Regions from separate parts of the Streptosporangium sp. NBC_01639 genome, predicted to be linked through region 3. Evidence: riboswitches for the same ligand, from Rfam matches in the RefSeq annotation. Region 3 holds a riboswitch; each other region holds the start of a gene.
What was found. A riboswitch is a leader RNA that binds a small molecule or an ion and turns the genes downstream of it on or off. The one in region 3 is predicted to bind cyclic di-AMP.
Positions count from the first base shown of each region.

Region 1 (2,193 bases), 3.1 Mb from region 3:
GAGAGCCGATCCAGGTCCGGCCCGCAGCCGGCTGTCTCAGTCCGCGACCCGCACGCCGCCGGCGAAGGGGCGGTTGTCGATCGAGGCGATGTGGATGACGTCACCGGTCTGGGGGGCGTGGATCATCATGCCCGCGCCGACGTAGATCCCGACATGGTGCAGGTCACCGTAGAAGAAGACCAGGTCGCCGGGGCGCAGTTCGTTTCTGGACACGTGGGTGCCCGCGGTCCACTGGTCCCCGGTGTAGTGCGGCAGGCTGATGCCGACCTTCTGGTAGGCCCACATGACCAGACCGGAGCAGTCGAAGGAGTTCGGGCCCTCGGCCCCCCAGACATAGGGCTTGAGCTGCTGGGTGAGTGCCCAGCGGGCGGCCTCGGCGGCCTTGCCGTCGCCGACGATCGGCACGCTGATCCGCACCCTGCTGCCTATGGTGGTCTTGGCCCGGCTGCGCACCTCGCTGAACAGGTTGCTCTCGACCCTGGTGACCAGGCGTTCGATCTTGGTGCGCTTGGTGCCGATCTCCGCGAGGAGCTTCTTCACCTCGCTGGTCCGCGCCTTGGCACTGGCCTGCGCCCGTTCGGCGGTCTTGATCGCCTGAGCGACCTGGGCGACCTCCTCGCTCTGTTGCTGCTGGAGGGCGTAGTACGTGGTGGCCTGGTCGAGGAAGGCGTCGGGGTCGCTCGACTGGGTGAAGGCGAGGGCCGAGCCCAGTCCCCCCGTCATGTAGGAGCTCTGCGCCAGGAGGCTGGCCCTGGTGCGCCGGGCCGCGAGCTCGGACTCGCTGCCCGCGAGGGTCTTCTTGGCCGCCTCCGAGGCCCGCTGGGCCTGCTTGAGCTTGACCCGCTCGCCGTTGTACTGCTCGCTCAGCGTCTCGATCTCGGTGTGCAGCTTCTCGACCTGCTTGGAGAGCTCTCCAAGATTGGGCTTCGGGTCGGCGGTGGCCGCGACCAGAGGGGTACCGAGGGTCAGGGAGGCGAATGCCAGCCCGATGACCACCATTCGGTGGGTGAGTCCACGTGAGACGTGTTCCCGGCGGGCGTGTCCGCCCTCGCGCCTTCCCTCAAGGTTGCGCGTGCGCTTCACCAACAGGCTCCTCTCTCGGCCGCCTACCGGGTTAGCTGACGGGTTCGGGCCGGAGGCAGCCCTACCGGGGTGCCGGTGGCACCTCGGATTCACCCCAGGGACGAGGGTGGGTCCCCGGTTCCCCGGTTCCGGGGATTCGGCGGGTCAGCTTTTTTTACCATCGCTGACATCGAGCACGGACATTAGTGCAATTGGAGGTTCATGCTCAACCAGAACTACAAAGTCGGTAGAGGTTTCACAACTGGCACGTCACGGCGAGATCACACATCTTCATGATCAACTTGCCCATTAAGACGGGCTCCATCCGTCCTTCGGGCGCTCATGGCAGAGGTCTTCGCAGGTCCAGAACCACGGGAAAGGCGAGTTCCGACCCCTCGCCGACACGTCAGGTACGGCATGGCCGCTGAGATGTCACAGGTCATCTGGTATCTGCGGGGCGAGAGTTAAGGGTGAGCCGTAACTCACAAGCACCGAGGACGTACGCTGATCGGTCATGGAGCAGGTTGCGGAGCATTCCCCGACGCCGGCCGTACACGACACCGGGAACGCCGGGCCGGGAGGCGGAGCCGCGGACCCCGGACGGGACCGCGGAGAGGCCGGGCCGGACCCGGCCGCGGTCCGGGTGCGGCGTGCCCGCACCCGGGACGTCCACGTCATCCGGCGGCTGGTCGACACCTACGGCGGAGCCGGCCGTCGTCTTCTGGAGAAGGCCACGGTCACCCTGTACGAGGACGTCCAGGAGTTCTGGGTCGCCGAGCAGGCGGGCACCGTGGTGGGCTGCGGGGCGCTCCACGTGCTCTGGGAGGATCTCGCGGAGATCCGCACCGTCGCCGTCGACCCCGGCTGCCGAGGGCTGGGTATCGGCAACCTCATCGTCTCGGAACTCCTCCGCACCGCCGGCGAACTCGGGCTGCGCAGGGTCTTCTGCCTCACTTTCGAGGTCGGATTCTTCGCCCGGCACGGATTCCGGGAGATCCAGGGCACGCCGGTCTCGCCGGAGGTCTACGCCGAACTGCTCGCCTCATATGACGAAGGGGTCGCGGAATTCCTCGACCTGGAGCACGTCAAGCCGAACACTCTGGGAAACACCCGGATGCTGCTTCATCTGAC
Region 1 covers NZ_CP109272.1:4,846,548-4,848,740, forward strand. The annotation lists gene OHA77_RS22170 (NlpC/P60 family protein) at 37-1,083, opposite strand; cyclic di-AMP (ydaO/yuaA leader) riboswitch at 1,089-1,235, opposite strand; gene OHA77_RS22175 (amino-acid N-acetyltransferase) at 1,577-2,193, shown strand, end outside.
Region 1: it holds a riboswitch for cyclic di-AMP, as region 3 does, so the genes downstream of both, OHA77_RS22170 (NlpC/P60 family protein) here and OHA77_RS07940 (C40 family peptidase) in region 3, are expected to answer to the same signal.

Region 2 (2,193 bases), 830 kb from region 3:
ATCCACCGAGCGATGACCGACGATCGAGCAACCTGGCAGCACCAGATCACCCGCCACCAGCTCGCCGCTTGACATAGAAGCATCAACGGCCTGCTCCGGCAGTACTTCCCCAAAAGCACCGATCTGAGCGTCTACGGGCCCGAGGACATCGAACACGTCGCCCAAGAACTCAACGGCCGCCCACGCAAAACGCTCGACTGGGACACCCCAGCCGAGCGCTTGCGTGATCTACTTACTGCCTAACACCAGCGGTGTTGCGACGACCCCTTGAAACCGCCATGAGCCGGGCCCCTTTCGGTGCCGGTGGGTCCGCCGGACCGGAGTCGGGCGACCGTGGTGTGCGGCGCCGGAGGATCAGCCGCTGTAGACCGGGTAGCCGTAGCCGACGACCTGGGAGGTGGGCCGGACGCGCGCCTCGACCTTGCCGTTGCCGGTGTTGCCTTCGATCGTGCTGATCGTGCCGTCGCCGTTGTCCTTCTTCACGAAGCCGACGTGATCGATCCCGTCGATGCTCTTGCCGCCCTGCCAGTCGTAGAACACGACGGCGCCGGGCTTGGCGACGGTGCCCCAGTGTCCGTTGTTCTTGAACCACTGGGCGTAGGTGACGGTGTAGGCGTCCCAGCCGACGGTGGGCCGGATGCCGGCCTGGTCGCCGACCCAGGAGACGAACATCGCGCACCAGGAGGCGTTGGCGTAGGCCTGCGGGTTGCCGCCGTCACGGGCGACGGTCTCCTGGGCTCGCGGGGAGGACACGTACCAGGACTGGAACTTCGTTCCGCCGCCCTGGGCGTTCTCCGAGACGCCGATCTGGCTCGCGGCGATGTCCAGGACCTTCGCGGCGGTGACCTTGGGCAGGCGCTCGGCCTGAAGCTCGAGGGGAGACTTGACGGTCTTGACGACCTCTGCCGGGGGAGCGCTCAACGGGCTCTGCCCGGGGGCCTCTGCCAGGGCCGCGGGAGCCGCGAGGGTGCCGGCGCCGACGAGGATGGATGCCCCGAGAAGGACGTGGGCCAGGTTGCGGGACTTGGGAGTGAGGCGGTTTGTGGCCATGAGGGGAGAACTCCTTGCTTCGCTTCTCATGCCGCCTACCGGGTTAGCTGACGGGTTCGGGCTGGGAAGTGCCCTACGGCGCGCGAAAGCGCCGATTCACCCCAAAAAAGTGGTTCCCCGGTTCCGCGAGACCCGCGGATTCGGCGGCCGTGTCCATCGAGCGGAGTCATCCGCTCAGAGGGAGCACGGACGGGCAATGGTGACGCATAGACCTTGATGGACTTGGACGTTCACCAGGGATGACTAGAAGCTACGCGAAAAGGACAAACGATTACAAGTAGGGCACATTGCCCTGGCTTGGGAATAAGCCCGAATCGAGGGGGTGGGCTTGGCATGCCCCAAAGATCGACAACTCCGCGCCGGCGGCTCGGCCGGAGCCGGGAACGCCTGCGGGTAAGGCGTTTTCGGCCGACGGGGGCGCCGCAGGGCCGGGGGGCCGCACCCGCTTCGCCCCACGGTTTCGCCATCATCGTAGATCTTTTGGATGATGGCCGCTTTACCTGCGAAAACGCTCGGTTCGATCATCGTCTGGGCTCGGTCCAGGCATGGATCAGCGGCAGCAGCACCCGGTCGACCGTGTCCGCGACGAAGGACTCGTCCAGCGGCTTGCCGACGATGAGCAGCCGGTGCCAGACCAGGGCCTCGGTGACCGTTCTGATTTCGCCGGGATCGGCCCTCCCCGGCAGTTCGCCCCGGTCGCGGGCGCGGTCGAGGAGCGGGGTGGTGCCGGTGATGTCGGGGCGCGGCACGTGCTCACGCAGGGCGGCCGCCAGTTCGGGAGTGGTGAGCAGGGCCGGGAGCAGCCCGAAGACCAGGCCGTGCTGCTGCTCCAGGGTCCGGCAGAATCCGCCCACCACCGCCACGAGGTCACCGCGCATCGACCCGGTGTCGGGCGGCGGTGCGACGCCGATCTCCAGGTGGTTGCGGACCAGATCCACCACCAGGGCCTCCTTGCCCGGCCAGCGACGGTAGATCGTGGCCTTGCTCGCACTGGCGCGCCTGGCGATCTGATCGACGGACATGCGCTCGAAACCGACCTCGGAGAGCAGTTCCATGGTCGCGTCGAGAATCGCGCGCTCTCGTCTGGGGTCGAGACGCAAGGTGGCTCCGATGGGCTACGAGTGTTGGGTGAGCGCCTCGAAT
Region 2 covers NZ_CP109272.1:957,535-959,727, reverse strand. The annotation lists gene OHA77_RS04270 (IS110 family transposase) at 1-72, shown strand, start outside; partial or broken gene OHA77_RS04265 (IS30 family transposase) at 73-243, shown strand; gene OHA77_RS04260 (CHAP domain-containing protein) at 355-1,050, opposite strand; cyclic di-AMP (ydaO/yuaA leader) riboswitch at 1,069-1,206, opposite strand; gene OHA77_RS04255 (TetR/AcrR family transcriptional regulator) at 1,572-2,150, opposite strand; gene OHA77_RS04250 (oxidoreductase) at 2,166-2,193, opposite strand, start outside.
Region 2: it holds a riboswitch for cyclic di-AMP, as region 3 does, so the genes downstream of both, OHA77_RS04260 (CHAP domain-containing protein) here and OHA77_RS07940 (C40 family peptidase) in region 3, are expected to answer to the same signal.

Region 3 (2,193 bases):
GTCGTGGCGGACCTGAGCGACCCGGCGACGCTGCCGCCCGCCTTCGCCGGAGTCGACCGGCTGTTCCTGCTCACCCCCGGCATCGGCCTCGACCACACCAGGCACGCCGTGGCCGCCGCCCAGACCGCAGGGGTGCGCCACATCGTGCACCTGTCCTCGTTCAACGTGCTCGGCGACCCCATGCCCGCCATGGGTCGCTGGCACCACGAACGCGAGCAGGCCATCCGGGCCTCCGACATCCCGGCCACCTTCCTGCGGCCCGGCGGCTTCATGACCAACGCCTTCGACTGGCTGCCCACCATCCGCGAGGCGGACTATGTCCTCGATCCGGCCGGCCCCGGCCGGTACGCGCCGATCGACCCCGCCGACATCGCCGCCGTCGCCGCCCTGGCGCTGACCGGCGACGGCCACCAAGGCCAGGAGTATGTCCTCACCGGCGAGGAGCTGTTCACCGTCACCGAACAGGTCGAGATCCTCGCCGCGGCGGTCGGCCGGGACATCGCGGTCCGGGCAGTGACCACCGCAGAGGAGGCCGTCGCCTCCCGATTCCCCCAAGGGGCACCTCCGGCGCTGGCCGAGGCCATCACCGAGGGGTTCCACCTCATGCGCGCCGACACCGCCGGATTCCGCACCGACACCGTGGAGCGCCTGCTCCAGCGCAAGCCCCGCACCTTCGCCGCCTGGTGCGCACGCAACGCCGACGCCTTCCGGACCGGCTGAACCGCACGTCCGCATCTCGGCGACCGTCGACCCACGCCTCGCTGCGACGTCGGCAAGACCGTCGCACGCGGCCGCACCCTCACAGCGCTACAAAAATCCGGAGGACAGAAGAACAAGCTCAGCGGTGCAGCCGGATCGGCATACGGCTCCACACACGGAACGGCCTCGCGATCACGCCAGTGATCACGAGGCCGTTTCCGTTGATCTACTTCGCCAACGGTGTCTCCACGGAGGGCGGACTGGGCCGATTTCCTCGGTCTAGCCGCCGGGACGGACCGCGCCGGCGAAGGAGGACCTGTAGTACCCCTTCAGGCTCACGGTCCGGACCGTCTTGCCGCTGCTCGGCGAGTGCACCATCTTGCCCTTGCCGACGTACATGCCCACGTGGCCCTTGCCGTAGAAGAACATCAGGTCGCCGGGGCGCAGGCTGCGCCACGAGACCTTCTTCCGGACGGCGCGGTACTGGCTGGTCGTGATCCTGGGGAGGGTCACCCCAGCCTTGCGCCACGCGTACTGGACGAGCCCGGAGCAGTCGAACGCGCCGGGACCGGAGGCTCCCCACCGGTACGGATCGCCGATCTGCTTCCTGGCCGCCGAGACCGCCTTACCGGCCTTCACCTTCTGCAGTGCGGCCCTGCTCAACGTGGTCTTCTTGGCCTTCGCCTTCTTGGCGCTGCTGCGCGCCGCGGTGCCGGCGGAGGCCTTGACCGTGCTCTCAGCCTGAGAGCCGGTGCTTCTGACCTGGAGAGTGGGCCCGGTGTCGGCCGTCGCCTGTGCCGTTGTGGATCCCAGTACGACCGCTCCCGACGAAGCGGCCAGTGTGAGTACGGCACCGCCCAGGGAAAGGCGGGCAAGGCGCGACAGACGGGGGTTACGCAGGGTGGTAGACAGGATTTCTCCTTGGGACTTCCACTGATGCCTACCGGGTTAGCTGACGGATTCGGGCAGGGAAGTCGCCCTACGGCATGACATATGCCGATTCACCCCTGGCCTTACGCGAAGGCCTTTGGGTCCCCGGTTCCGTGCCTCCTGGCTGCACGGATTCGGCAGGCCGCCGCCATGGGGATCAACCCCTTAGGGGAGCAGCGGCCAATTGGATTTCTAGCGCGATGCCTACTCCGGAGAGCAGTCACACAATGCGGTGACATGGCATGTCACCGCGCCGCCAGAAGTTACCGCGAACCAAAAATTTCGGCAAAGCAATGCCATGAATATGGAGATCGGTAAGCCCCTTCCCGGCCTCTTGATCACCGCGTGATATGCGGCTCCCCCATTGGGCTATGACTCTCGTCACATTCACTGCATCAAGATCTAAAAGCACATTACTTCTGTAACTTTCATCACATTGGGTGTGATCTTTGTTTTCCGGTTTTTGATCTTTGTTTCCCGGCTCGTAGAACGACCGGCATCGCCCCGCCAAGGGGCGCCTTGGGATACCCCGGAGCTTCGGCGAAGTCGGTTGAGCGGCTGTTG
Region 3 covers NZ_CP109272.1:1,788,286-1,790,478, forward strand. The annotation lists gene OHA77_RS07935 (NAD(P)H-binding protein) at 1-720, shown strand, start outside; gene OHA77_RS07940 (C40 family peptidase) at 979-1,362, opposite strand; cyclic di-AMP (ydaO/yuaA leader) riboswitch at 1,622-1,779, opposite strand.

Region 4 (2,193 bases), 4.3 Mb from region 3:
AGCAGCGCGCAGAAATCGTCGTCCCAGTGGATGCGCTGGGCGCCCAGTCCCATGATCAGAAGAAGCGGACGCTCTCCGGGCGGGCCGAAGGTGTCGTAGGCGAGCTCGATGCCGTTCGCCGGAGCGCGCAGGGTCATGGCACCCCTCCCCCGCCGGTGCTGTCGGATACCACGCTGGTCATGCGCAACAGAATGTCATTCGGTAGAAACGACGGCAAGAGCGGCCCCTGCACGGGACCGCTCCAGTCCACGGCCGGCGGACGGGCCGGCCGATGCCCACGGGGAGGGGCTCGTACCGACTACTTGTTGACCACCTTGGGCGGGGTGGCCGGGTTGTTGTCGATGCGGCCCCACGCGCCGGCGGAGAACGGCACGGGGCGGTTCTTCTTGCCGGGGCCGGTGCCCCACTTCGTGATCACGTAGTCGACGTCGATGTGGCCGGCGCCGCCGTTGCCGTCCACCCCGAGCGTCTCGGAGTTGAACGTGCCGCCGGTCAGCTCGGCGAAGGTCTTGGCGTCCAGGTCGATCATGACGCCGCTGCTGGAGGGCACGCCGGGACCGCGGTCACCGACGAAGAACTTGGCCTTCTTGCCCTTGTAGACGACGTAGCCCTCGGTCATCAGCGGCCAGCTCGGGCTGGCGATCATGCCCTTCTGCATCGGCTTGCCGCTCGCGGGCAGGCCAGTGTCGCCGGCGCGGCCGGAGGAGTCGTCCCAGAAGTAGGAGGCCTTGGTCGAGCCGTTCAGCAGGACGACCTCGGAACCGGACTCGGAGCCGGGGGTCGAGGAGCCGGACTTGACCAGGGTGGAGGTCGCCAGGGACGCGCCCTTGACCGCGATGGGGAGGGTCGCGGAGGCGGTTTCGGCCGTGGCGGGGAGCATCGAGACGACGCCCGTGGAGGTGAGGACGCTCGCACCGAGCAGGGCGGCGGCGATGTAACGGTTCTTGCGTATGCCAAGGGAGAGGCGCATGGGAGAGAGACTCTTTCGCGAGGGAACGGGGAAGCGCGGGTGCCACGCAGATGGGCACAGGCGGATACGCGCTCACAGAGAGAGAGGAGTGCCGGCGATCCCGGGCACTACGCGAGGCGCGTTGGGGGGCGCCGCGTTCTAGCGCGGCAAGGAAGTCTTAGCGGGCTGATACGGATGAGGCGGGTACCAGCGGGAAGGGAGCACAGCGTCCCATGAGTGATGTCCTCTCCATCTCGTCTACCGGGTTAGCTGACGGATTCGGGCGGTGGAGTTGCCCTACCGCCGCATGGTCGCGGCGGATTCACCCCAAGAAGTGGGTCCCCGGTTCCCCTGGCCGTGGCGGCTTCCGGGATTCGACGTCGGCCGGCCGCTCCTTCTGCTGAAGGGCAGGTCGCCAACCGAACACAAATAGGACACTAGCGCCCATTCGAGGACAAAGCAAAACAAAACCCATGACAGACCCAGAAGATCTACCTTTATCGGCCAAGAAAGCCCTATTAGCCGTCACTTGACCTTCCGACCGGCGTGTCGGATCGGCCGCGACCGTCGGGGGGACCAATGGGCGACATCCGCCGATCAAGCCTCCGACCTGGGCATTCTTCCCGAGAATAGCCAAAGGAGGGATGATTCGACGAATATTTCCACGATCGATATGAGGACCACGGAGATCGGTGCACCGACTCCTGGGTCAACGGTTCTTTTTACCTCCTCACCGGCCCATCGATCAGCCGAATGACACATCAGCGGGTTGATCCAGGCTTTTGAGAAGATCCACAAGCGCCGGAGGGGCCCCGTGCAAAGCCACGGTCATGGAGGTCCGCTCCCGCCCCGAGCCCCGCCACGCCCCCTCGTCCCGACCCCGCTGCGTCCCCCTCGGCTCGCCCCCGCCACACTCCCTCGTCCCGACCCTGCCAGTCCCCCTCGCCTCGACCCCGCCACGGCCCGGTTCCCGCCGTGGCCCCGTCCGGCGCCCTGGACCCCCGCCGAGTCCGCGGACCCCGCACGATCTCCCTCGCCCGCCACCCGGAGCGGCCCTCGGGACACCGCGTGGGCGGTCAGTCCCACCAGAACGACCAGGCGTTCCTGCCTCTGATCTGCTCCGCGTAGTCGACCAGCGTCCCCGCGCTGTAGATGACGCTGTCGGGGCAGAACGTCCAGTGCTCGGCGGCGACGTGCAGGGCGTGTTCCGGGGTGACCGGAGGAGCGGCGACGCTCAGGTCCAG
Region 4 covers NZ_CP109272.1:6,581,168-6,583,360, reverse strand. The annotation lists gene OHA77_RS29935 (alpha/beta fold hydrolase) at 1-137, opposite strand, end outside; gene OHA77_RS29930 (hypothetical protein) at 299-970, opposite strand; cyclic di-AMP (ydaO/yuaA leader) riboswitch at 1,190-1,339, opposite strand; gene OHA77_RS29925 (DUF4253 domain-containing protein) at 2,026-2,193, opposite strand, start outside.
Region 4: it holds a riboswitch for cyclic di-AMP, as region 3 does, so the genes downstream of both, OHA77_RS29930 (hypothetical protein) here and OHA77_RS07940 (C40 family peptidase) in region 3, are expected to answer to the same signal.